DNA from 2 places in the Kitasatospora sp. NPDC056327 genome. Region 1 is predicted to be linked to the other one. Evidence: predicted binding sites of a transcription regulator. Region 1 holds the regulator's gene; the other holds the start of a gene.
What was found. Region 1 encodes HspR, which represses chaperone genes until heat shock. Its sites were predicted from a motif close to TTGAGNNNNNNNNNCTCAA; they were not measured.

Region 1 (11,892 bases):
CAGGAAGCGGGAGGTGATGTAGCGGTTGGACAGGGTGGCCGCGGCGACCAGCGCGGCGTCCGCGATCTGCACCTTGTGGTGCGCCTCGTAGCGGCCCTTGAGGCCGCGCAGGATGGCGATCGAGTCCTCCACGCTCGGCTCGCCGACCAGCACCTGCTGGAAGCGGCGCTCCAGGGCGGGGTCCTTCTCGATCCGCTCGCGGTACTCGTCCAGCGTGGTGGCGCCGACCATCCGCAGCTCGCCGCGGGCCAGCATCGGCTTGAGCATGTTCCCGGCGTCCATCGCGGAGTCGCCGCCGGCGCCCGCGCCGACCATGGTGTGCAGCTCGTCGATGAAGGTGACGACCTGGCCGTCGCTCTGCCGGATGTCGTTGAGGACGGCCTTCAGCCGCTCCTCGAACTCGCCGCGGTACTTGGCTCCGGCCACCATCGCGCCGAGGTCCAGGGAGACCAGGCGCTTGCCGCGCAGCGACTCCGGCACGTCGCCGGCGACGATCCGCTGGGCCAGGCCCTCGACGACGGCGGTCTTGCCGACGCCGGGCTCGCCGATCAGCACCGGGTTGTTCTTGGTCCGGCGGGAGAGCACCTGGACCACCCGGCGGATCTCCTGGTCCCGGCCGATCACCGGGTCGAGCTTGCCGTCCCGGGCGGCCTGGGTGAGGTCGGTGCCGTACTTCTCCAGCGCCTTGTAGGTCCCCTCCGGGTCCGGCGAGGTGACCCGGGCGGTGCCCCGGACGTCCTTGAACGCGGCCAGCAGCGCCTTGGGGGTGGCGCCGTGGCGGACCAGCAGTTCGGCGACCGCGCCGCCCTCGGCGGCCAGGCCGACCAGCAGGTGCTCGGTGGAGACGTACTGGTCGTCGAGGTCGTCGGCGCGCCTGCCGGCCTCGGTCAGCACGGCCATGGTGTCGCGGGCCAGCTGGGGTGCGGCGACGGTGGTGCCGGTCGCGCTGGGCAGCCCGTCGAGCTGGCGGCGGGCGTCGGCCCGGACCCGGGACACGTCGGCGCCGACCGCCTCCAGCAGCGGCCCGGCGATGCCCTCGGGCTGTTCCAGCAGGGCGGTCAGGATGTGCACCGGCTTGACGTCCGGGTTGCCGGCCGAGCCGGCCTGCCGGATCGCGGCGGACAGGGCGTCCTGCGTCTTGGTGGTGAACTTGCTGGCGTCCACTGCTGGGGGTTCCTCCCTCGTCGTGCGTGATGTCTGCCGTCTACAGCATGCACTAAGTTGAGTCTATTCCGCTCAACTTTTGGATGAACGGTCGGGGCGGGCCCGCAGGGCCGGACGGTCGGACGGCCCGGGGGCCCTGCGGGCCGCCTTCGGCGGGAGGGTCCGGGCCTGGGCCATCCGCGCCTGGTGGGTGCCGGCCGTCCGCCGGGTCAGCGCCAGCAGCTCGCGGGCCGGTCCGGTCGGCCGCTGCCCGCTCGGCCAGACCGCCCGCAGCGGCCGCCGCAGGTCCAGCTCCTCGGCGAGGCGCACCGCCACCAGCCGGCGGGTGGCCAGCTCCTCCACCACCGCCAGCTCGCTCAGGCAGACCGGCCCGGCCCCGGTCATCGCCGCGGCCTTCAGCGCGGTCGACGAGGCCAGCTCCAGCCGGGGCGACGCGGCGCCCCCGTACGGGGCCAGCGCCATCTCCAGCACCTCCCGCGTCCCCGATCCCGGTTCGCGCAGCACCAGCGGGGTCGCCGCCAGCTCCCGCCCGGACAGCGGTGCGCGCCGGCGCGACCACGGGTGGTCCGGCGCCACCACGACCACCAGCCGGTCGGCCGCCACCACGGCGCCCGCCAGGCCGGCCGGCGGCAGCGGCCCCTCGACGAAGCCGAGGTCGGCCTCGCCGGCCAGGACGTGCCCGGCCACGTCCGCCGAGTTGGCGGTGCGCAGGGTCACCGCCGTCCCCGGGTTGGTCGCGTGCAGGGCCAGCAGCCAGCCCGGCATCAGGTACTCGGCCACGGTCAGGCTGGCCACCACGGTCAGCCGGGCGTCCCGGCGCTCGCGCAGCGCGTCGATCCCGGCGTCCAGCGCCTGCGCCGCCTCGACCACCTGGCGGGCCCACTCGACCACCAGCCGGCCCGCCTCGGTGGGCCGGGAGCCGCGCGGGGAGCGATCCAGCAGCGGGACGCCGATCTGCCGCTCCATGCCCTTGATCCGGGCGCTCGCGGTCGGCTGGCTCACCCCGAGTTCGGCGGCCGCCCGGCCGACGCTGCCGAGCCGGGCCACCGCGAGCAGCAGCTCCAGCGCACCGAGTTCGGGGACGCGCGGGGAGAGGGCCATAGATTCAGGCTATGCCCTCATAGAGCGCGCGGCGCTACCGGCGGCGGCCGGGCCGGGGGACGGTGGATGCCATGGCCACCCTGATCAGCACCGCTCCCGGATCCCGCGCCGCCGCCCGGCTCCGCCGTCCCGACCTCTCCCAGCTCGGCCCGAACTGGTACGCGGCGGTCATGGGCACCGCGATCACGGCCAACGGCGCGGCCGTCCTCCCGGTCCACTGGCCCGGCCTGACCGGCTTCGCCGAGGTGATGTGGGTGCTCGGGCTGGCCGGGCTGCTGGTGCTCGGCACCGCCCGCGCGGTCCACCTCACCCGGCACCGGGAGGCCGCCCGGGAGCACCTGCTGGAGAACCCGGCCACCGCCGTCTTCTACGGCTGTCCGCCGATGGCGCTGATCTCGGTCGGCCTCGGCACCCTGACGGTCGGCTCCCGGGTGATCGGCACCGGCCCGGCCGTCGCGCTCGACCTCGCGCTCTGGACGATCGGCACGCTGTACGCGCTCGCCGTCGCGGTCGGCATCCCGTACCTGATGATCACCCGGCACGCGGTCTCCCCGCTCGCCGCCAACCCGACCTGGCTGCTGCCCGTGGTCGCCCCGCTGGTCGCCTCCGCGGCCGGCCCGGCGCTGGTCCCGCACCTGCCCGCCGGCACCGCCCGGGAGGCGCTGCTGTACGGGTGCGCGACGCTGTTCGGGATCGGTCTGCTGGCCACCCTGGCGCTGCTGCCGGTGGTGCTCACCGGCCTGGTGCACACCAAGCTGTCCGCACTGGCGCTGACCCCGACGCTCTTCCTGGTGCTCGGCCCGCTCGGGCAGTCCACCACCGCGGTCCACCAGCTCGCCGACGCCGCCGGTCCGGTGCTCCCCGAGCTGGCGCCCGGGGCCCGCGCCCTCGCCGAGCTGTACGGGGTGGCGGTGCTCGGCGTCGCGATGCTCTGGCTGCTGCTCGCCGTCGCCGCCAACCTGCGCGCCCGGCGGGCCGGCATGGGGTTCGCGATGACCTGGTGGGCGTTCACCTTCCCGGTCGGCACCTGCGTCACCGGGGCGGCCGCGCTCGCCCGGCACACCGGTTTCCCCGGGTTCACCGTGCTCGCGGCCGGCCTGTTCGTGCTGCTGCTGGCCGGCTGGGTGCTCGCGGCGGGCGGCACGGCCGCCGCGCTGGCCGGCGGGCGGCTGCTGGCCCGGCCGGGCGACTGAGACCCCGGGCGGCCCCGGCGACCGGCGACCGGCGACCGGGCCGACGGCCGCGGGCCGCGGCGGGTCCGGTGGGGCTCGACGGCCGGGTGTGGCCCGAGGGGTCGCCCGGGCCCGCCCGCACGGGTGTCCGGACTCCACGGGTTCCGGAACACGCGACTCCGGCACCAACCGGCCGGACGGTTGGAAAATCCCCGCTCCACCGTTGTGGCCTGCGGTTTCGCAGGAACCGGAAGCGGCTTGCAGTGGCCCGCGCCGGGTCGCCGGTGCAGATTCCTGCAATTGCGAGAACATGCAGCAGGGCGGCACTTGTCCGCCGGCCGTCACGCTGTGAGGGTGGAACCACGCCAGGTCGCCCGGGCCACCGCAGCCCGATGACGGCGACTTGCTCTTCATTGCTGGATGCGACCGGCACGTCCGCACGTGCCTGCATATCGGGGGGAAGAGCGCCGGCCGGGACGCCATGTGTGGTGATGGCCCCCGGGACCGGAGCCGGCGAGGCGTTGCTGCTCCGCCTCGCCGGAAGCGCTGGGACCATGGCGTACCCCGGCGGCCCCCCGGACCCGTGTGCGACGGCACCCGGAGTCCGGGGGACCGCCGGGCCGCAGTACCGTGAGCGACGCCGGTCACCGCGTGCGGCGCACACGGAGCACCAGGGATCCGAAAGACATCCGGCAGGGAGCGTTCGACGTGACCTTCGAGGCGGCGGCGCACCCGGCGGCCAACCCGACAGCCACCCCCGGTGACTCCACGGGGGGAGTCATCGGGGGGTCCGTCGGCGGGGGGTCCGTCGGCGAGCCCGACGAGGCCGCCCGCCGGCTCTACCTCGCGATCCTGGCCGACGGCGGACGGATCCGCTTCGTGGACGTCCCCGAGGCCGACCAGGACGCCGTCCGCCAGCTCGTCTCCATCGGGCTGCTGATGCCCAACCCGATGGACGCCTGCTACACCGCCGTCAGCCCCCGCTCGGTCAGCGACCGCCTCGGCGCCGAACTCCGCAGCGAGGCCACCCGGCTCCTGGTCCGCGCCGAGAACCTGCCCGGCACCCTGGACACCCTCACCCGCGCCTACGACGCGATGCCCCGTCCGCCCGAGCGCTCCGGCGGCGCGGTCTACATCGAGGGCCACATCCACATCCGGCACCGGATCTCCCAGCTGGTCTCCGACTGCCGCACCGAGGTGCTCACCGCCCAGCCCGGCCACCGTCCGGCGGACGCGCTCAAGATCGCCATCCAGCAGGACGTCCAGCTGCTCCAGCGCGGCTGCTCGCTGCGGACCCTCTACCAGCCCGTCGCGTTCTCCGAACCCCCCGCGCTCGCCTACGCCGAGGAGGTCACCCGGCGCGGCTCGCTGATCCGGATCCTGGACGAGCCCTTCCAGCGGCTGATGATCTTCGACCGCTCGGTCGCGGTCATCTCCGCCACCGACGACCACAGCACCGCGGCGTTCATCACCGATCCGGCCGCGATCGCCTTCATCGTCAACGCCTTCGAACGCGACTGGGCCCGCGCCGACGCCACCGACTGGTCGGCCGTCCTCAGCCAGGGCCCCACCCACACCGCCCCCGAACGCGTCGGCCGGCTCCTGGCCCGCGGCCTCACCCAGCGGGCCGTCGCGACCCGCCTCGGCCTGAGCGAACGCACCGTGGCCGCCCACATCTCCCGCCTGCGGGACCGGTACGGAGCGCAGACCCTCTTCCAGCTCGGCTGGCTCATGCGGGGCGGTCGTGACGGCGGATGACCCCGCGGCGGTCGGGACCGAACCGCCCGGGACCGAACCGCCCGGGGCCGCACCGCCGGCGACCGGGCCCGCCGGGCCAGCGCCCGGCCGCCGCGGCCAGGCCCTGTCGGGTGACCCGGCGGTCGGTGCGGCGGCGGCGGAGCGGCGGGTCCCGGCCGGCGGTCGGTCGGCACTGATCCTCGGCAACGGCCGCTTCCTGCGCGGCACCTGACGGTAGGTCGACTGACGGTCGGTCGGCCGACGGGAGAGCACGGCCGCGCGCCGCGCCGGTCGGGCCGGCACCGCGCGCGCGGCGTGCGAACGGGTGGGACGGTTCCCGGGCCGGCGGCCGGCCCTGCGGGCGACCGCCGCGCGGGCGCTTCACATCCGTTGCGCGCGAGGGCCGTTGCGCGTCGGCCGGTGGATCCGGAGCGTCCGGGCGGGGGAGCCCGGGCGGCCGGTCCGGGGTCAGCCGGTGGCCGCGCCGGTGGACCAGTAGCCGGACGGGCCGACGGCGGGGGGCTGCTGCCGGGGGACGGTGAACTGCTCGCCGGGGGCGGTCCAGAAGCCCTCGCGCAGGGAGAGCGCCATGCCGGCCCAGTCGAGGGCGGTCTCCACGGTGTGGTGGAGGGCCTCCTGGGACCAGGTGTCGTCGAAGACCAGCGGCAGGACGGGTGCGACCTGCTCGATGGTGGCGATCAGCGGGTTGTGGGTGATGGCCTCGTCGACGAGCAGGACGATCGGCTTGCGCAGCGCGGACGCCCAGCCCAGCTCCAGGCTGACGCCGGCGGAGAGCGGCGCGCCGACGTAGGCGAAGACCAGGTCCGCGGACTGCAGCGCGCGGAAGTCCGACGGCACACGGGGCTCGGGGGCGCGCCCGGCGACGGTCCAGGCGTCGCTGTGGTGGGCGCTGTACACGGCGGCGCCACTGCGGAGGAGGGTGGTGCGGAGCGTCGTCAGCCGCGTCCGGCTGGCGAGCGTCACCACGCTGTCCGCCGGCCCGGTCAACCGCATCAGCGGCGCGGCCAGGAACACGCGTGCACGCCGGCCCTCATGGGCCTGGCTGTCGTGGTGACGCAGGTAGGGCTCGGTCATTGTCGACTCCGGGGAATGGCCGCCCGGGGGAATTCGCAAGTCCCGCCGGGCTATGTGGTGTTGGAGGAGAAGATCGCACGATTGACGCTGACGGCGGTGCGATTGGGGCGTTGATCTGGGCCTTGCCTCGGAACGCTGGTGCTGTCCGGCGCACGGTTGATGGGGTGTGCACTGATCGTCTCGGGTGAGGCGGGCGGCAGTCCATGTGTGGAGGGTGTCATCTCCGTGTCTGGCAGACAGATGACACCGTGGGCTCTCCGGGTGGGCAGGTTCACGCCACGGTTTACCGTAGGTACTGTCATATTTCTGCCTGGCATGAGAATGCCACCATCGGCAGTGGACAAGTGTTTGCACGACCCGGGGTGCGCAGGCTTTGATGTCTTGCGGATCTCCCCAGGCCCGCTTCGCCGCTCCGCCGGACCAAGCGCGTCCGCTCTGGGTATGGTCGGTTATAGCAGATACATGACAAGGAGTCGTGACATGCGTCGTGCACCCCGCGCATTGGTCCGTGCCCTGGCGGCGGTCGCGATCATCGCGGCGGTCTCGGCGGTTTCGTCTCCCGAGGACTGGGGCTGGCAGCCCGAGCACCTGGACCGCGGCAACGTCGCCCGCTCGCAGGCGATGAGCAACGACTGGGGCTGGGGTGCCCCGGCTCCGCAGGCGACGGCGGCGGTCGTGCCGGCGGCCCAGCAGCGGCTCCTCGCTCAGGACTGGGGCTGGTGACCGGAGCCGTCGTCCTCGTCGGGTCCGCAGTCCGGCTCCCGGAGTGACACGTCGTCGGACGTGATGAGGTGCGGCGGGTGCTGAGCCATTCTCCAGCCCAGCTGGAACAGCGTTTCCGACTCGTACTCCTCGCGGAACTCCGCGATGTGCCGGGCCAGGGTCCGTTCGCTGATTCCGAGGCTCCTGGCGATGACACGGTGGCCCACCCCCTGGATCATCATGCGCAGGATCTTGGTGCGCAGGCGTGAGATGACCTCCTGGGGCACCTCGGTCGCCCCGGGAAAGGGGATCGACCGGATCCAGAGGCCCTCGAACGAGTCGACCAGATAGCTGACCACGGCCGGGTCCCGGACGATGGCGGCTCTGTCGTTGTCGTCCTGGGCCGGGATCACCGCGACCTCGCGGTCCACGATGATGAGCCGTTTGAAGGGCTCGGCGAGCGTTCTGACCTCCGCGCCGTGCTCGGTGATCCGCTCCACGTACTGCCGCGTCGGCGCCGCGTAGCGGGCGCTCGGCTGGTAGATGGTGCGCCGCTGGACACCCCGGTGCAGCAGCAGCACATCGCGTTCCACTATCCGCTGGATGATGGCGAGCGGACGGCTTCCGCCGGGTTGCGCGGTGAGGACCTCTTTCGCCGCGTTTTCCACCAGCGACTCGATCTGCTGGTTGATTTCCGGAACTCCGAGTGCGTATTCGATGGCCCCGCCGGGCTCGGTTCTGTGGTTCATCGAACCGTAGGCGTGCGAGAGGTCCTGGAACGCTTTCGGGGCGGACGAGGAGCGCAGCAGGAGGTACAGGGCCTGCTCCTGCCACTGGCCCGCCAGCCGGCCCGCTATTCGGGAGGGATCGGCGACCGTCATCGTGGACGGATCGTCGACATCGGGAATCAGCAGACCGAGTTCGAGGAGTTCGGCGCGCGGCCGCGCGATGGCGGGGTCGGTCGAGGCGAGCCGTCCGCCGTTCGACACCGCCTGGAGATAGAGGGCCCTCGCCTCCTCGGAGAGGATGCCCGTGGCCGATCCCCCCTGCTCCGTGCCACTCGTAGCGTTCATCTGCGACCTTTCACCATCCCGGCCCGACGGCGACGGCCCCCCGTGGCAGGGTGCTCGTCCGGATCCCGTGTTCGATGGCCGCAGTCGGGCGCGAGTTCACCGGTGAGCACTCTACGCATGACCCGCGGCCGTCGGCACCCCTCCATCGGTGGGGTGACGACGGCCGCGTGCGGTCCGGTCACGCGGACCCCCGTGGGCGTCAGCGCTTGGGGCGCCAGACGACGAGGGCGCTGGAGTGCGGGGTGGGGGACTGGTAGGGGACGAGGTCACGGCGGTACGAGGCGTGGATGGTGGCCTCGCGCTGCTGGAGGGCGGTGGCGGCGCCCTCCAGGGAGTCGGCCAGTTCGGCGATCCGGGACTGCAGCGCGGCGACCTGGTTCTCCAGCTCGATGATCCGCTTGATGCCGGCCAGATTGATGCCCTCGTCCTGGGACAGCCGCTGGACCTCGCGCAGCTGCTGGATGTCCCGGGCGGAGTAGCGCCGGCCCCGGCCCGCGGTGCGGTCGGGGCTGACCAGGCCGAGCCGGTCGTACTGACGGAGGGTCTGCGGGTGCAGACCGGAGAGCTCGGCGGCCACCGAGATGACGTAGACCGGGGTCTCCTCGGTCAGCACGTACTGGGGCTGCGGCGTGGTGCGGCGGGCGGTGCGGCGGGGGCCTGCGCCGGGCAGGCCTTCGCCGAGACCGGGGCCGATGGTGTCGTCGGGGGTCATCTGGTCGTCACGCTCCCTTCGCCGCCCGGAACAGGGCGGCTCGCGGGTCGTCGGAGGCGGTCGCCTCGCGGTACTGCTCCAGTGCGGTCAGCGCGTCGCCGGTGACGTGCTGGGGCACCACGACCTCGACGGTGACCAGCAGGTCGCCGCGGGTGCCGTCCTTGCGGGTGGCGCCCTTGCCGCGGGCCCGCATGGTGAGGCCGTTGGCGCTGCCCGGCGGCAGCTTGAGCTTCACCGACGGGCCGTTCAGGGTCGGCACCTCGATGGTGCCGCCGAGGGCGGCCTCGGGGAAGGTGACCGGGACCGTCACGGTCAGGTTGTCGCCCTTGCGCCCGAAGACGGCGTGGGGTTCGACGTGGACGGTGACGTACAGGTCGCCGGGCTGGCCGCCGCGCTCGCCCTGGGCGCCCTTGCCCTTGAGCCGGATCCGCTGGGCGTCCTGGACGCCGGCCGGGATCCGGACCTGCATGGTGCGGGCGGAGCTGGCGCGGCCGCTGCCGTGGCAGTCGGTGCACGGGTCGTCGACGATCATGCCGCGGCCCCGGCAGTCCCGGCAGGGCTCGGAGAGCGCGAAGGCGCCCTGGCCGCGGCTGACCGTGCCGGAGCCGACACAGGTCGGGCAGACCCGGGGCGTGCTGCCGGCCTTGGCACCGGTGCCGTTGCAGACCCGGCAGGGGGCCTGGCTGGTCATCCGCAGCGGGACGGTGGCGCCGTCGACGGCCTCCTCGAAGGAGAGCGTCACCTCGGTCTCGACGTCGGCGCCGCGCCGCGGCTGGGCCTGCCGGCCGCCGCCGCGGTTGAACAGGCCGCCGAAGACGTCGCCGAGCCCGCCGCTGCCGCCCTGGCTGCCGTTGAACAGGTCGCCGAAGTCGAAGTTGTAGCTGCCGGTGCCGCCCGGGCCACCGGCCCGGTAGCCGCCGTTGGCGAAGAGGGTGCGGGCCTCGTCGTACTCCTTGCGGCGCTTCTCGTCCGAGAGGACGTCGTACGCCTCGGAGATGTCCTTGAACCGCTCCTCGGCCTTGGCATCGCCCTTGTTGGCGTCGGGGTGGAACTCGCGCGCCAGCTTGCGGTACGTCTTCTTGATCTCTGTGGCGCTGGCGTCCTTGGGCACGCCGAGGACCTTGTAGTAGTCCTTCTCCACGTAGTCCTTGCCGCTCATGGCCGGCGCCACCTCCCGGGGTCCATCGTCACAGTGTTGTCAACGGGCGGGGCCCCGCCGTCGGTGCCCGGACACGTCGACAACGCGCTGCGGAGCCGGCCGCCGTACTGGCCGGCGTACGACTCCGCAGCGCACAGGTTGTCAGCTGTCACCGGTGGTCAGCTGTCCGGGCCGCCGTCGGCCCGGTCCTTCTTGTCCCCGCCCTTGGCCGTGTCGGCGTCCGGGCCGGACGTGGTCTGGGTGCCCGGCTGGGGCTCCGCGACCGCGACCATCGCCGGGCGGATGATCCGCTCGCCGATCCGGTACCCGGGCTGGAGGATCTGCACGCAGGTGTCCTCGGTGACCTCCGAGGAGTAGCTGTGCATCAGCGCCTCGTGCATGGTCGGGTCGAAGGGCTCGCCCTCCTTGCCGAACTGCTGCAGGCCCAGCTTGGCGACGACCGTCTCCAGCGACTCGGCGACGGACTTGAAGCCGCCCGTCACCTCCCCGTGGTCGCGGCCCCGGCCGATGTCGTCCAGCACCGGGATCAGCGACTCCAGGATGTTGGAGACGGCGATCTCGCGGACCGTCAACCGGTCGCGCTCGACCCGCTTGCGGTAGTTCTGGTACTCGGCCTGGAGGCGCTGGAGGTCGGCCGTGCGCTCGGCCAGCTCGCGCCTGGCCGTCGCGAGCTCGTCCGAGCCGGCCTTGCCGGAGCCCTCGGCCCCGGCCGAGGCGGCCTCCTCGGCGGCCTTGATCACGGCCTCCTCGGCGGCGGAGTCGTCGCCGGGCTCGGCACCCTGCGGCTTCTCCGTCATGCCGCACCGCCCTTGGGCTTCTCGTCGTCCACGATCTCGGCGTCGACGACGTCGTCGTCCTTGGCACCCGCGGTGGCGTCGCCGGGAGCGCCCGCACCGGCCGCGCCGGCGGCGTCGGCGTTGGCGTACAGCGCCTGGCCGAGCTTCTGGGCGGTGGTGGAGACCTTCTCCGAGGCCTCGCGGATCTTCGCGACGTCCTCGCCCTTCAGGGCCTCCTTGAGCTCGCCGATGGCGGTCTCGACCTCGGTCTTGACGTCGGCGGGGAGCTTGTCGGCGTTGTCGGCGATGAACTTCTCGGTGGAGTACACGAGCTGCTCGGCCTGGTTGCGGGTCTCCACGGCCTCGCGGCGCTTGTGGTCCTCCTCCGCGTACTGCTCGGCCTCGCGCATCATGCGCTCGATGTCGTCCTTCGGCAGCGCGGAGCCGCCGGTGACGGTCATCTTCTGCTCCTTGCCGGTGCCGAGGTCCTTCGCGCCGACGTGCATGATGCCGTTGGCGTCGATGTCGAAGGTGACCTCGATCTGCGGCAGGCCGCGGGGGGCCGGCGGCAGGCCGGTCAGCTCGAACATGCCGAGCTTCTTGTTGTACGCGGCGATCTCGCGCTCGCCCTGGTAGACCTGGATCTGCACGGACGGCTGGTTGTCCTCGGCCGTGGTGAAGATCTCCGAGCGCTTGGTCGGGATCGTGGTGTTGCGCTCGATCAGCTTGGTCATGATGCCGCCCTTGGTCTCGATGCCGAGGGACAGCGGGGTGACGTCGAGCAGCAGGACGTCCTTGACCTCGCCCTTGAGGACACCGGCCTGGAGCGCGGCGCCGATGGCGACGACCTCGTCCGGGTTGACGCCCTTGTTGGCGTCCTTGCCGCCGGTCAGCTCGCGGACGAGCTCGGCGACGGCGGGCATGCGGGTGGAGCCGCCGACGAGGACCACGTGGTCGATCTCGGAGAGGGCGATGCCCGCGTCCTTGATGACGTTGTTGAACGGGATCTTGCAGCGCTCCAGCAGGTCCGAGGTGAGCTGCTGGAACTGGGCGCGGGTGAGCTTCTCGTCCAGGTGCAGCGGGCCCTCGGCGGAGGCCGTGATGTAGGGCAGGTTGATCGAGGTCTCGGAGGACGAGGACAGCTCGATCTTGGCCTTCTCGGCGGCCTCGCGCAGACGCTGCAGGGCCATCTTGTCCTTGG
Region 2 (11,892 bases), on a different contig from region 1:
TGCCGCCCCGCCCATGGCTCCCGCCCCTCCCCGTCCGCCCGCGTTCCGGGGTCCCCGGACCTCCCGAGATCCTGCCATGGGTTACTCACGGGAAACAGACCGCACCCGTACGGGTCGGTGAATTCTTCCGCCCTCCTGTGAGACAGCTCTCAGCAAAACGGGCGAAACGGGCGGATCTCCACTAATGTCCAGCTCAGCGCGGCGGACATCACCTTCCGGAAAGACCCCGGCCACCCCCGGGTCACCATCGGAACCATGATTCAGACCCCAGTTAACCTTCCGTTCACCAAGCGTCCCTAGCGTCACGCACGACACCAACATCAGTGCGACAACTACGACGATTGTTTGGGTATGGAACACATCTCGTTCCTGGTGGCCGTTGTGATCATCACGGCGCTCGCCTTCGACTTCACCAACGGGTTCCACGACACCGCCAACGCGATGGCCACCTCCATCGCGACGGGAGCCCTCCGGCCGAAGGTCGCGGTCACCATCGCGGCCGTCCTCAACTTCGCGGGCGCGTTCCTGTCGGTGAAGGTCGCCACCACCATCTCGGGCGGGATCGTCAACGAGAAGGCCGGCATCCATCCGGAGATCATCTTCGCCGCACTGGCCGGTGCCATCCTCTGGAACCTGCTGACCTGGCTGCGCGGCCTGCCGTCGAGCTCCTCGCACGCGCTCTACGGCGGCCTGATCGGCGCCACCGTGGTCGGTGTCGGTGTCAACGGCGTCAACTTCGACACCGTGGTCAGCAAGATCCTCATCCCCGCGGTCGCCTCCCCGCTGGTGGCCGGCCTGGCCGCCTGGGGCGCCACCAAGCTGGCCTTCGCGATCACCCGCCGGAGCAACGAGAAGGCCGTCGGCAAGGGCTTCCGCACCGGCCAGGTCTTCTCCTCCTCGCTGATCTCGCTGGCGCACGGCACCAACGACGCCCAGAAGACGATGGGCATCATCACCCTGACCCTGGTCTCGGTCGGCGCCCTGCCGAAGGGCGCGCTGCCCCCCACCTGGGTGATCGTCTCGGCCGGCGCCGCGATCGCGCTCGGCACCTACATGGGCGGCTGGCGGATCATCCGCTCGATGGGCAAGGGCCTCGCGGACATCACCCCGCGCCAGGGCTTCGCCTCCGAGTCGGCCGCCGCCACGGTCATCCTGACCTCCTCGCACATGGGCTTCGGCCTCTCCACCACCCAGGTCTGCTCCGGCGGCATCATGGGCGCCGGCCTCGGCGGCCCGAAGGCCGAGCTGCGCTGGGGCCTGGTCCGCCGCATGGTCTACACCTGGGGCCTGACCCTGCCCGCCGCCGCCACCGTGGGCGGACTCGCGGCCTTCCTCGCCGAGCAGGGCAACTGGGGCGTGGCCCTGGTCGGTGCCGCCCTGGTGGCCGGTTCGGGTGCGATGTGGGCCGTCTCCCGCCGCCAGCCGGTCGGCGCGGACAACGTCAACGACACCGACGACGTCACCGCCGTCACCCCGGTGGAGGTGGGCCCGGCCACCGCGCCCGCCGCCCCGACCCCCGCCTCGACCACGGTCGCGGCCTGACCGCCGCCGGCTGAGGAGCTCGCATCACCATGCACATCAAGTGGAACGCCCTGGCCCAGACCGCCGGTGTCAGCTTCGGCATCACCGTCACCGTGGTCGCCGTCTTCGCGCTCGGCATCATGGCCCTCTCCCGCCGCGAGGCCGCGCTCACCGCGCACCGCGAGGCGGCCGGTGCGGACGCCCCGGCGGCCGGCGGCCGGCTGGCCCTGGCCGGCGCGTACGCCTGCTTCGCCGTCTGCGGCGCGGCCGTCCTCTACGGGCTGAGCCTGATCGCGGGCAGGTAGCCCGCGGCACGACGACGGCGGAGGGCCGGGAGTGGATCACCACTCCCGGCCCTCCGCCGTCGCGCGCACCCGCCGGACGTCACTCCTGCCCGGTGCGCAGCGCGGTCTCCCGGATGAACAGCACGGTGACGAAGGCCAGCAGCGCGAACGGCGCCGCCACCAGGAACACCACGCCGACCCCGTGCCCGAACGCGTCGGTGACCAGCGGCACCAGCGGCGCGGGCAGCGCGTGCAGGTCCGGGATGCCGCCGCCGAGCGACCCGCCCGCCGGGACGTGCGCGGCGGCCAGGTTCTCGGCCAGGTAGCGGCCGACCCGGTCGTTCATCAGCGCGCCGAGCGCGGAGACGCCCATCGCCCCGCCCATGGTGCGGAAGAAGGTGACCACCGAGCTGGCGGCACCGAGCTCGGCGCGCGGCACGGTGTTCTGGACGGCCAGCACGAGGTTCTGCATGGTGAGGCCGAGGCCGACGCCGGTGATCGCCATGTAGACGCAGAGCAGGCCGTAGTCCGTCTCCGCCCGGGCGGTGCCGAGCAGGCCGAACCCGACGGCGAGCAGCAGCGTGCCGGCCACCAGGTAGGCCTTCCACTTCCCGTACTTGGTGATCAGCTTGCCGGCGACGGTGGAGGAGACCGCCAGGCCGAGGATCATCGGCAGGGTCATCAGGCCGGCCACGGTCGGGGACTTGTCCCGGGCGAGCTGGAAGTACTGGCTGAGGAAGGTGGTCGCGCCGTACATCCCGATCCCGACCAGGACGCTGGCCAGCGCGGACAGGGTGACGGTGCGGTACCGGAACAGGTGCGGCGGGATGATCGGCTCGGCGGCGCGGCGCTCGACGACGACGGCGAGCGCGCCGAGCAGCAGCCCGCCGCCGACCATCGCCGCGGTCTGCCAGGAGAGCCAGGCGTAGTTCTTGCCGGCCAGGGTGATCCAGATCATCAGCAGGCTGACCGCGCCGGTGATCACCAGGGCGCCGAGGTAGTCGATCCGCACCTTGCGCCGGACCACCGGCAGTTCGAGGGTGCGCTGGAGCACCAGGATCGCGGCCAGCGCGAACGGGATGCCGACGTAGAAGCACCAGCGCCAGCCGAGCCAGGAGGTGTCGACGATGACCCCGCCGATGAGCGGGCCGCCGATGGTGGCCAGCGCGAAGACGGCACCGAAGTAGCCGCTGTACCGGCCGCGCTCGCGCGGCGGGACCATCGCGGCCAGGCAGATCTGGGCGAGCGCGGTGACACCGCCGGCGCCGATGCCCTGGAGGGCCCGGCAGGCGATCAGCTGGCCGGTGCTCTGGGAGAGGCCGGCCAGGGCCGAGGAGGCGATGTAGATGACCAGCGCGATCTGCAGCAGCAGCTTCTTGCTGGCGAGGTCGGAGAGCTTCCCCCAGATCGGGGTGGAGGCGGTGAGGGTGAGCAGCGTCGCCGTGATCACCCAGGTGTAGGCGGACTGCCCGCCGTGCAGGTCGGTGAGGATCCGCGGCAGCGCGTTGGAGACGACGGTCGACGAGAGCACGGCGACGAAGAGGCCGAGCAGCAGGCCGGAGAGTGCCTCCATCACCTGCCGGTGCGTCATCGGTTGGTCGGTCGTGGCGGCGGCTCCGGTCGGGGCAGGCGTGGTGGTGACGGTCATCGAGGTCCTTCGAAATAGTTGCCTGAAGCAACCATAGGGGCGATGGTTGACTTGGGCAACATTCGTCAAGAACAAGTAAAGCCCGGACCGGCACCCCGGTCCGGGCCTCCCGCGCGCACGCCCGCGGCGGACGCCGGCGGCGCGGCTCAGCCGGCCGGCACCGCCGCCTCGCCCACCACGTCGTTGAAGCGGTGCAGCAGCTCCGCGAAACGCACCACGTCGTCCTCCGGCCAGTCGGCCATCAGCTCCCGCACCCGGGCCATCCGGGCCGCCCGGGCCGCCAGGAAGCGCCGCCGCCCGTCCTCGGTGAGCGAGACCCGCGCGGACCGGCGGTCCAGCGGATCCGCCTCCCGGGCCAGCAGGCCCAGCTCCTCCAGCGCCCGGATCTGCCGGCTGATCGTCGCCTTGCCGACCGCGAAGTGCGCGCCGACGTCGGTCACCCGCACCGGCCCGGCCTGTTCGACGTGGCCCAGCAGGCTGTACGCCATGCCCTCCAGCCGCGGGTGGACCCGGCGGGACAGCTCGGCCACCCGGGCCCGGCCGCGCCGGAACAGCACCCCGACCTCGCGCTCCACCGCCAGCAGCGGCTCCTCGTCCCGGTCCTCGTTCGGCGCACTCACCGCGCCAGTATCCCGCAGCGGACCCGGTCCGCCCCGGCGCGGGAGAAACATCCGCGAAACTAGTTCATGCTATTAAGTATCCGGTTTCCCCCGATACGCAAGGAGATGTGCATGACCGCCGCCCCAGGGCAGGGAGCAGGGCCGGCCGGGACCCCGGTGAACGCACCGGAGCCGGCGCCGAGAAAGGGCCTCGCCGCCGAACTGAAGGGCGCGGTCACCCCGCGCGCGGCGCTGCTGGTCATCGGCGTGCTCCTCCTCCAGCTCGGCTTCGTCGTCTCGTACGTCGGTGCGCTGCACCACCCGGCCCCGCACGAGCTGTCGATCGCGGTGGTCGCCCCGCCGCAGGTCGCCCCCAAGCTGGTCCAGGGCCTGGAGTCGGTCCCGGACGATGCCGTGAAGGCCGTCACCGCGCCGGACGCGGAGACCGCCACCCAGCAGATCAAGGACCAGAGGATCTACGCCGCGCTGGTGGTGAACCCGGCGTCCACCGAGGACGTGCTGCTGGTCGCCAACGCGCGCGGGCCGTCCGCCGCCCGGGCCGCCGAGGCCGTCGTCACCGGTCTGGAGAAGGCCCAGGGCCGCACCGTCGTCGTCCAGGACGTCGTGCCGCTCGCCAAGGGGGACGCCAACGGGCTCTCCTCCTTCTACCTGGTGATCGGCTGGTGCGTCGGCGGCTACCTGGTCGCCTCGATCCTCGGCGTCAGCGCCGGCGCCAAGCCCGCCAACACCAACCGGGCACTGATCCGGCTCGGCACCCTGGCGCTGTACTCGGTCGCGGCCGGCATCGGCGGCGCGATCATCGTCCAGCCGGTGCTCGACGCGCTGCCCGGCTCGTTCTGGGCGCTGTCCGCCCTCGGCGCCCTGGTGGTCTTCGCGGTCGGCGCCTTCACCATGGCGCTGCAGTGCCTGTTCGACATCATCGGGATCGGCATCGCCGTGCTGCTCTTCGTGGTGCTCGGCAACCCGAGCGCGGGCGGCGTCTACCCGCCGCCGATGATGCCGCCGTTCTGGCGGGCGATCGGGGCCTGGTTCCCCAACGGCGCCGGTACCGACGCGGCCCGCTCGATCGCCTACTTCGGCAGCACCAACCTGGCCCAGCCGCTGCTGGTGCTGCTGGTCTGGGCGCTGGTCGGCGTCGGCGTCACCTTCGGCGCCGTGGTGCGCCGCCCCTCGCGGATCAGCCGCGAGCTGGTCGACGGCTGAGGCCCCGGCCGGCGGCCCCGGGACCGGCCCGGCGCCTCAGGGGTCGGCCGGCCGCCCCGGGTCGGCGAGCACCGACCGAACCACACCGACCGCGGCCCCCAGCAGGGGGCCGCGGCGGCCCAGCCGGGAGACCGTCAGCCGCTCGTCCGACCAGGGCCGGACGGTCACCCGGGCCGCGAGCTCGCCCCGCATCGCCGGCAGCAGCCAGGGCGCCAGCCGGGCGTAGCCGCCGCCCAGCACCACCTCCGCCGGGTCCAGCAGGTTGACCGCCCCGGCCACCGCGGTGCCCAGCGCGGAGCCCGCCCCGCCGAGCGCGGCCCGCACCTCCTCGTCCCCGGCCCCGGCCCGCTCCGCGAGCAGCGCCACCCAGTCGCCGCGGACGCCCTCCAGACCGGCCGCGCGCAGCACCGCCGACTCCCCCGCGTACTGCTCCAGACAGCCGTGCGCCCCGCAGGCGCAGCGGGGACCGTCCGGCCGCACCGGGACGTGGCCCAGTTCGCCCGCGCAGCCCCGCGCGCCCCGCAGCAGCCGGCCGTCCACCACGATCGCCGCGCCGATCCCGGCCTCCGCGGAGACGTGCAGGAAGTGCTGCGGTCCGCCGCCCAGCCAGAGCTCGGCGAGCCCGCCGAGGTTGGCCTCGTTGTCGGCCCGCACCGGGAGGCCGGCCAGGTCCGCGGCGCCGGCGGCCCGCAGCGCCGGCCGCAGCTCGGCGGCGACCCCGACGTCCCGCCAGCCCAGGTTGGCGGCCCGCCGGAGCAGCGCGCCGTCGGCCCCGACCGGTCCGGGCACCGCCAGGGCCAGCCCGGCCGGCCGCAGGCCCGCCTCGGCGGCGGCCCGGCGGAGCAGTTCGGCGAGGTCGGCCATGACGGCGGCGGGCTGCCGGCCCCGGTTGCGGATCTCCTGGCGGCGCCAGGACCGCACCTCGCCGCGCAGGTCCACCACGCAGGCTCCCAGGTGCTCCACCCCGATCTCGGCGCCGAGGCCGGCCGGGCCGCCGGGGTCCAGCGCGAGCGCGGTGCCGGGCCGGCCGACCTTGCCGCTGGGGGCGGCCGGGCCCTCCTCGACCACCAGGCCCGCCGCGATCAGCTCCTCGGCGAGCGAGGAGACCGCGGCCCTGGTCAGCCCGGTCTCGGCGGCCACCTCGGCGCGCGAGCGCGGGGTCCGCGCGATGACGCCGAGCACCAGCGCCAGGTTGGCCCGGCGCATCCCCTGCTGGCTCGCGGGCCCGGCCGCCCGGAGGCCGTCCGTCTCACGCATCGCCCTCACCCGCTCCGGCTTCCGCCGCGCTCACCTGCGAGCCCGGGCTCCGCCGCGGCCCGTCCGGCTCAGGCTGCTCCACCCGGGTGAAGACCCAGCGCTGCATGGCCCAGAACCGGAACAGCATGGCCACGAAGGTGCCCAGCACCATCCCGCTCAGGAAGTCGGCCAGCTCCTGGGTGACCGGGCCGACCCAGGGCTCGCGCAGGTTCAGCAGGTACCGCGAGGCGATCAGCGGCGAGACGTTGACCGCGACGGCGACGGCGCTCACCAGCACGAACAGCAGCGGTTCGCGGCGCCGCCAGGAGGAGCGGAAGCACCAGCGCCGGTTGAACAGGTAGGAGACCGCCGTGCCCACCACCGTCGCCGCGGTGAGCGCGGCCACCGGCTTGCGCTCCAGCAGGGTGAGCCGCAGCGCGTAGTTGACCAGCAGCGTCAGCGCGAAGCAGCCGCTGCCGACCAGCAGGAACTTCACCAGCCGCCGGTGCCGGACCAGCGCCGGGCGGACCCGGACCGGCACCCGGACCAGGACGCGCTGGGTGAGGGACGGCATCCTCGCAGTCTGGCACGCGCCGCGGTGCCCTTCCCGTCGGACGGGAAGGGCACCGCGGCGGCCGTCAGGCGACGGCGGCCAGCACCTCGGCGGGCTCCAGGGCCAGCTTCAGCACCTCCCGGACGTCCGCGACCGGGTGCACGGTCAGCCGCTCCAGCACCTCCGCCGGGACGTCGTCCAGGTCCGCCTCGTTCCGCTTGGGGATGATCACCGTGGTGACCCCGGCCCGGTCGGCGGCGAGCAGCTTCTGCTTCACCCCGCCGATCGGCAGCACCCGCCCGGTCAGCGACACCTCACCGGTCATCGCCACGTCGGTGCGCACCCTGCGCCCGGAGAGCAGCGAGGCCAGCGCGGTGGTCATGGTGATGCCGGCGCTCGGCCCGTCCTTGGGGACGGCCCCGGCGGGGACGTGCAGGTGCACGCCGCGGTCCCGCAGCGAGGTGACCGGCAGCTCCAGCTCGGCTCCGCGCGAGCGCAGGAAGGAGAGCGCGATGTGCGCGGACTCCTTCATGACGTCGCCCAGCTGGCCGGTCAGGGTCAGCCCGGTGCCGCCGGTCTCGGCGTCGGCGAGCGAGGCCTCGATGTAGAGGACGTCGCCGCCGGCCCCGGTGACCGCCAGGCCGGTGGCCACACCGGGCACCGCGGTGCGCCGCTCGGCGGGCTCCTGGGCGGCCTCCGGCACGTGGTGCGGCCGGCCGATCAGGGCGCGCAGGTCGTCCGCGCCGACCGCGGCGGGCAGCTCGCGCTCGCCCAGCTCGCTCTGCGCGGCGATCTTGCGCAGCACCCGGGCGACCGCCCGTTCGAGACTGCGGACGCCGGCCTCGCGGGTGTACTCGCCCGCCAGCCTGCGCAGCGCCGACTCGTCGACCGTGACCTCGCCGTCCCTGAGCCCGGCCTTCTCCAGCTGGCGCGGGAGCAGGTGGTCACGGGCGATGACCACCTTCTCGTCCTCGGTGTAGCCGTCGAGCCGCACCAGCTCCATCCGGTCGAGCAGCGGCTCGGGGATGGCCTCCAGCACGTTGGCGGTGGCGAGGAAGACCACGTCGGAGAGGTCCAGCTCGACCTCCAGGTAGTGGTCGCGGAAGGTGTGGTTCTGCGCCGGGTCGAGCACCTCCAGCAGGGCCGCGGCCGGGTCGCCCCGGTAGTCGGAGCCGACCTTGTCGATCTCGTCGAGCAGGACGACCGGGTTCATCGAGCCGGCCTCCTTGATGGCGCGGACCAGCCGGCCGGGCAGCGCGCCGACGTAGGTGCGCCGGTGGCCGCGGATCTCGGCCTCGTCCCGGACGCCGCCGAGCGCGACCCGCACGAAGGTGCGGCCCATGGCGCGGGCCACCGACTCGCCGAGCGAGGTCTTGCCGACGCCGGGCGGGCCGACCAGGGCGAGCACGGCCCCGCCCCGGCGCCCGCCCACCGCGCCGAGCCCCTGGTCGGCCCGGCGCTTGCGGACGGCCAGGTACTCGACGATGCGCTCCTTCACGTCGGCGAGGCCGGCGTGGTCGGCGTCCAGCACCGCGCGGGCGCCGGCGATGTCGTAGGAGTCCTCGGTGCGCTCGTTCCAGGGCAGCTCCAGGACGGTGTCCAGCCAGGTGCGGATCCAGGAGCCCTCGGGCGACTGGTCGCTCGCCCGCTCCAGCTTGTCGACCTCCTTGAGCGCGGCCTCGCGGACCTTGTCCGGCAGGTCGGCGGCCTCGACCCGGGCCCGGTAGTCGCCCTCCTCGTCGGCCGGGTCGCCGTTCAGCTCGGCCAGCTCCTTGCGGACGGCCTCCAGCTGGCGGCGGAGCAGGAACTCCTTCTGCTGCTTGGCCACGCCCTCCTCGACGTCCTTGCGGATGGTGTCGTTGACCTCCTCCTCGGCGAGGTGGTCGCGGAGCAGGCCGAGCGCGTACTCCAGCCGCGCGACCTGGTCGCTCTCCAGCAGCACCTTGAGCTTCTGCTCGGCGGTGACGAAGGGCGCGTAGCCGATGTTGTCGGCGAGCTCGCCGACGCCGTCGATGGCGGCCACCCGGTCGACCACCTGCCAGGCGCCGCGCCTGCGCAGCCACTGGGTGGAGAGGCTCTTGTACTCCTTGACCAGCTCGGCGGCGCGCCCGGCCACCGGGGTGCCGGCCGGGGACTCCCGGAACGGCGTGGTCTCCACCCAGAGCGCGGCCCCGGGGCCGGTGGTGCCGACGCCGATCCGCACCCGGCGCACGGCGCGCACCAGCGCGGCCGGGTCGCCGTCGGCCAGCCGGCCGACCTGCTCGACGGTGGCGAGGGTGCCGGCCGCCGCGTACGAGCCGTCCACCCGCGGGACCAGCAGGACCTGGGGCTTTCCGGTGGTGCCGGTGGCCGCGGCGCGCGCGGCCTCGACGGCGGCGCGGACCTCGGTGTCCTGAAGGTCCAGCGGGACCACCATGCCCGGCAGGACGACCTCGTCGTCGAGCGGCAGGACGGGCAGGGTGAGCGGTGTGGACGTCGATGCCATGATCTCTCCCCAGTCAGCGAAGTTGAGTCGACCTGACTAAGGCTGCCGGGGCGCCGGATGTTCCCCCGGCTCCGTTCGCCGTGAGCGAACAGTGAAGGGCCCCTGCCGGTGCTGTCAAAAACCTGTGCGGACGGGCCCGGAACGGGCGTCAGTACGGGCGCGCCGGGGCCGGCGCGGGCCGGGGGAGCTCGGCGGGCCTGGACGCCGCCGCGCGGTCGGGCGCCCGGCCGCGGCGCGGGCGGTGACCGTCCCAGCGGCGCAGCCACCGCCACAGCGCGACCCCGGTCAGCAGCGCCACCGGATGGCCGACCCCGGTGACGAGGTCCCGGTCGGAGGAGATCTGCTCGGCGATGGTCACCGAGGCCAGCGCGAGCGCGGCCAGCCGCCCGGCCGGGCGCAGCAGCCCGGCCAGCGCACCGAGGCTGGCGAGCACGCCGTAGCTGACGCCGATGTCGAGGAGGTCCATCGCGGCCGGCTCCAGCCGCCCGGTCTCCACCGCGACGATCACCACGCCCTGGGAGAGCAGGGTGGCCAGGACGTGCCCGGCGGCGAAGACGGCGGCGGCCCGGGCGGGCCCGACCCGACGCTCCAGCGGGGCCACGGTGAGGGCGAAGGCCCACAGGTAGGGCACCCAGACCGGCCCGGCCACCCAGAAGCCGCTGAGGAGCAGCGCGCGCAGCGGATGCTGCAACAGGTTGTGCCCGTCGGAGCTGGAGGCCTCCTGGAGCCGGAGCACCAGCTCCGGGTCGGCCAGCCCGGCGAAGGTGGTGGTGGCGCCGACCACCGCGAGGTAGCCGAGCGCGAAGGGGTTGCGGCGCGGGGTCGGCACCACGGCCAGCAGCCGGCCGACGGCCCCGGACCGCAGACCGAGCCGGAGCATGCCGTACGGCGGCCCGCCGCGCCCGGCGTACGCCTGCCGCTCCGTCACATCTCCTCCGCTCCGGCGCCGGTGGCCGTCACCCCGTGCGGGTCCAACGTACCGGCCGGTGCCGGTAATCCCGCCCCCGTCCTTTTGTCGTGGTCACGGTACGGGCGGCTCCTGGGAGCCGGCTGGGAGAACACTGGATGCGGCTCCGGCGGAGCGGGGTCGAATTGGTCCAGACCTTCTCCCCCCTCAAGGGCCGCCATCCCCCCTGACCGGCGGCTTGGTACCAACTGATGTGCATACGTACCGTTACGGAGTGAAAAAACGCCGGGTAAGGTATCGGCCCGTGCCCACTTCCGAGTGGGCCCGGCGGCCGGCCCGACAAGCCGGACCGCGGGCCGGAAATGTCCGGTCCACCTGCCGGGAATCACCCACTGTCCGTACGCTGCGAGGTGTGCGGCAGAGGTGAGCGGGGACGCCCGTTCGCCCGACCCGCACACACGACGGGACGGCGGACCCGGCACAGTCCACGACGGAACAAGACTACGAGCGGAGCCTTTGCCATCCCCACAGATGGCCGGCCCGCAGCCCTGGGGGCGGTGGCGTGACCGTGACAGATATTCAGCAGGACAACCAGAACGCCGGCGGCACGGTGAGCAGTCAGCGCAGAGTGCTGGTGGTCGAGGACGAGCCCACGATCGCCGAGTCCATCGCGGCCCGCCTGGGCGCGGAGGGCTTCAAGGTCGCCGTGGCCCACGACGGCCCCGGCGCGGTCGACGGCTTCCACACCTGGCAGCCCGACCTCGTCGTGCTCGACATCATGCTGCCCGGCTTCGACGGCCTGGAGGTGTGCCGCCGGATCCAGGCCCAGCGCCCGGTGCCGGTCCTGATGCTCACCGCGCGGGACGACGAGACGGACCTGCTGGTCGGCCTCGGCGTCGGCGCCGACGACTACATGACCAAGCCGTTCTCGATGCGCGAACTCGCCGCCCGGGTCAACGTCCTGCTGCGCCGCGTCGAGCGCGCCCAGCAGGCCGCCCGCACGCCCGCGCTGGGCAGCCTGCGGTTCGGCGAGCTGGAGATCGACCACGTCCAGCGCCGGGTCCGGCTGGCCTCCGGCGACGTCCACCTGACGCCGACCGAGTTCGACCTGCTCGCCTGCCTGGCCGCCCAGCCGCGGGCCGTGCTCACCCGCGAGCAACTGCTGGCCGAGGTCTGGGACTGGACGGACGCGTCCGGCACCCGCACCGTCGACAGCCACGTCAAGGCGCTGCGCCGCAAGATCGGCGCCAGCTGGATCCGCACCGTCCACGGCGTCGGATACGCGCTGGAGGCGCCGCTCTCGTAGCGGCCGGCCTCCGGACGACGGGCCGCCGGGGGGCCCGTGTCCCGACCGCCCGTGCGCACCCGTGCGGGGGATCACAGGGGAGCAATGACCTTTCCACAGCAACGCAACGGGGATCTCGACGGCAGCCGG

Region 2: lon (endopeptidase La) is a predicted target of HspR. The motif match lies at 9,573-9,591, and genes of this name have one in related genera.

Annotation. Positions count from the first base shown of each region.
Region 1 is NZ_JBHJRC010000039.1:18,897-30,788, reverse strand. It holds gene clpB (ATP-dependent chaperone ClpB) at 1-1,164, opposite strand, end outside; gene ACFCX4_RS08680 (LysR family transcriptional regulator) at 1,237-2,265, opposite strand; gene ACFCX4_RS08675 (TDT family transporter) at 2,337-3,458, shown strand; gene ACFCX4_RS08670 (LuxR C-terminal-related transcriptional regulator) at 4,146-5,195, shown strand; gene ACFCX4_RS08665 (hypothetical protein) at 5,643-6,269, opposite strand; gene ACFCX4_RS08660 (hypothetical protein) at 6,750-6,992, shown strand; gene ACFCX4_RS08655 (hypothetical protein) at 6,974-8,044, opposite strand; gene ACFCX4_RS08650 (heat shock protein transcriptional repressor HspR) at 8,244-8,756, opposite strand; gene dnaJ (molecular chaperone DnaJ) at 8,764-9,915, opposite strand; gene grpE (nucleotide exchange factor GrpE) at 10,074-10,712, opposite strand; gene dnaK (molecular chaperone DnaK) at 10,709-11,892, opposite strand, start outside.
Region 2 is NZ_JBHJRC010000024.1:1,730-13,621, reverse strand. It holds gene ACFCX4_RS06085 (C40 family peptidase) at 1-15, opposite strand, end outside; gene ACFCX4_RS06080 (anion permease) at 352-1,542, shown strand; gene ACFCX4_RS06075 (hypothetical protein) at 1,572-1,826, shown strand; gene ACFCX4_RS06070 (MDR family MFS transporter) at 1,906-3,453, opposite strand; gene ACFCX4_RS06065 (MarR family winged helix-turn-helix transcriptional regulator) at 3,600-4,073, opposite strand; gene ACFCX4_RS06060 (ABC transporter permease) at 4,185-5,276, shown strand; gene ACFCX4_RS06055 (ROK family protein) at 5,313-6,533, opposite strand; gene ACFCX4_RS06050 (GtrA family protein) at 6,526-7,086, opposite strand; gene lon (endopeptidase La) at 7,151-9,550, opposite strand; gene ACFCX4_RS06040 (rhomboid-like protein) at 9,699-10,478, opposite strand; gene ACFCX4_RS06035 (response regulator transcription factor) at 11,026-11,763, shown strand; gene ACFCX4_RS06030 (sensor histidine kinase) at 11,848-11,892, shown strand, end outside.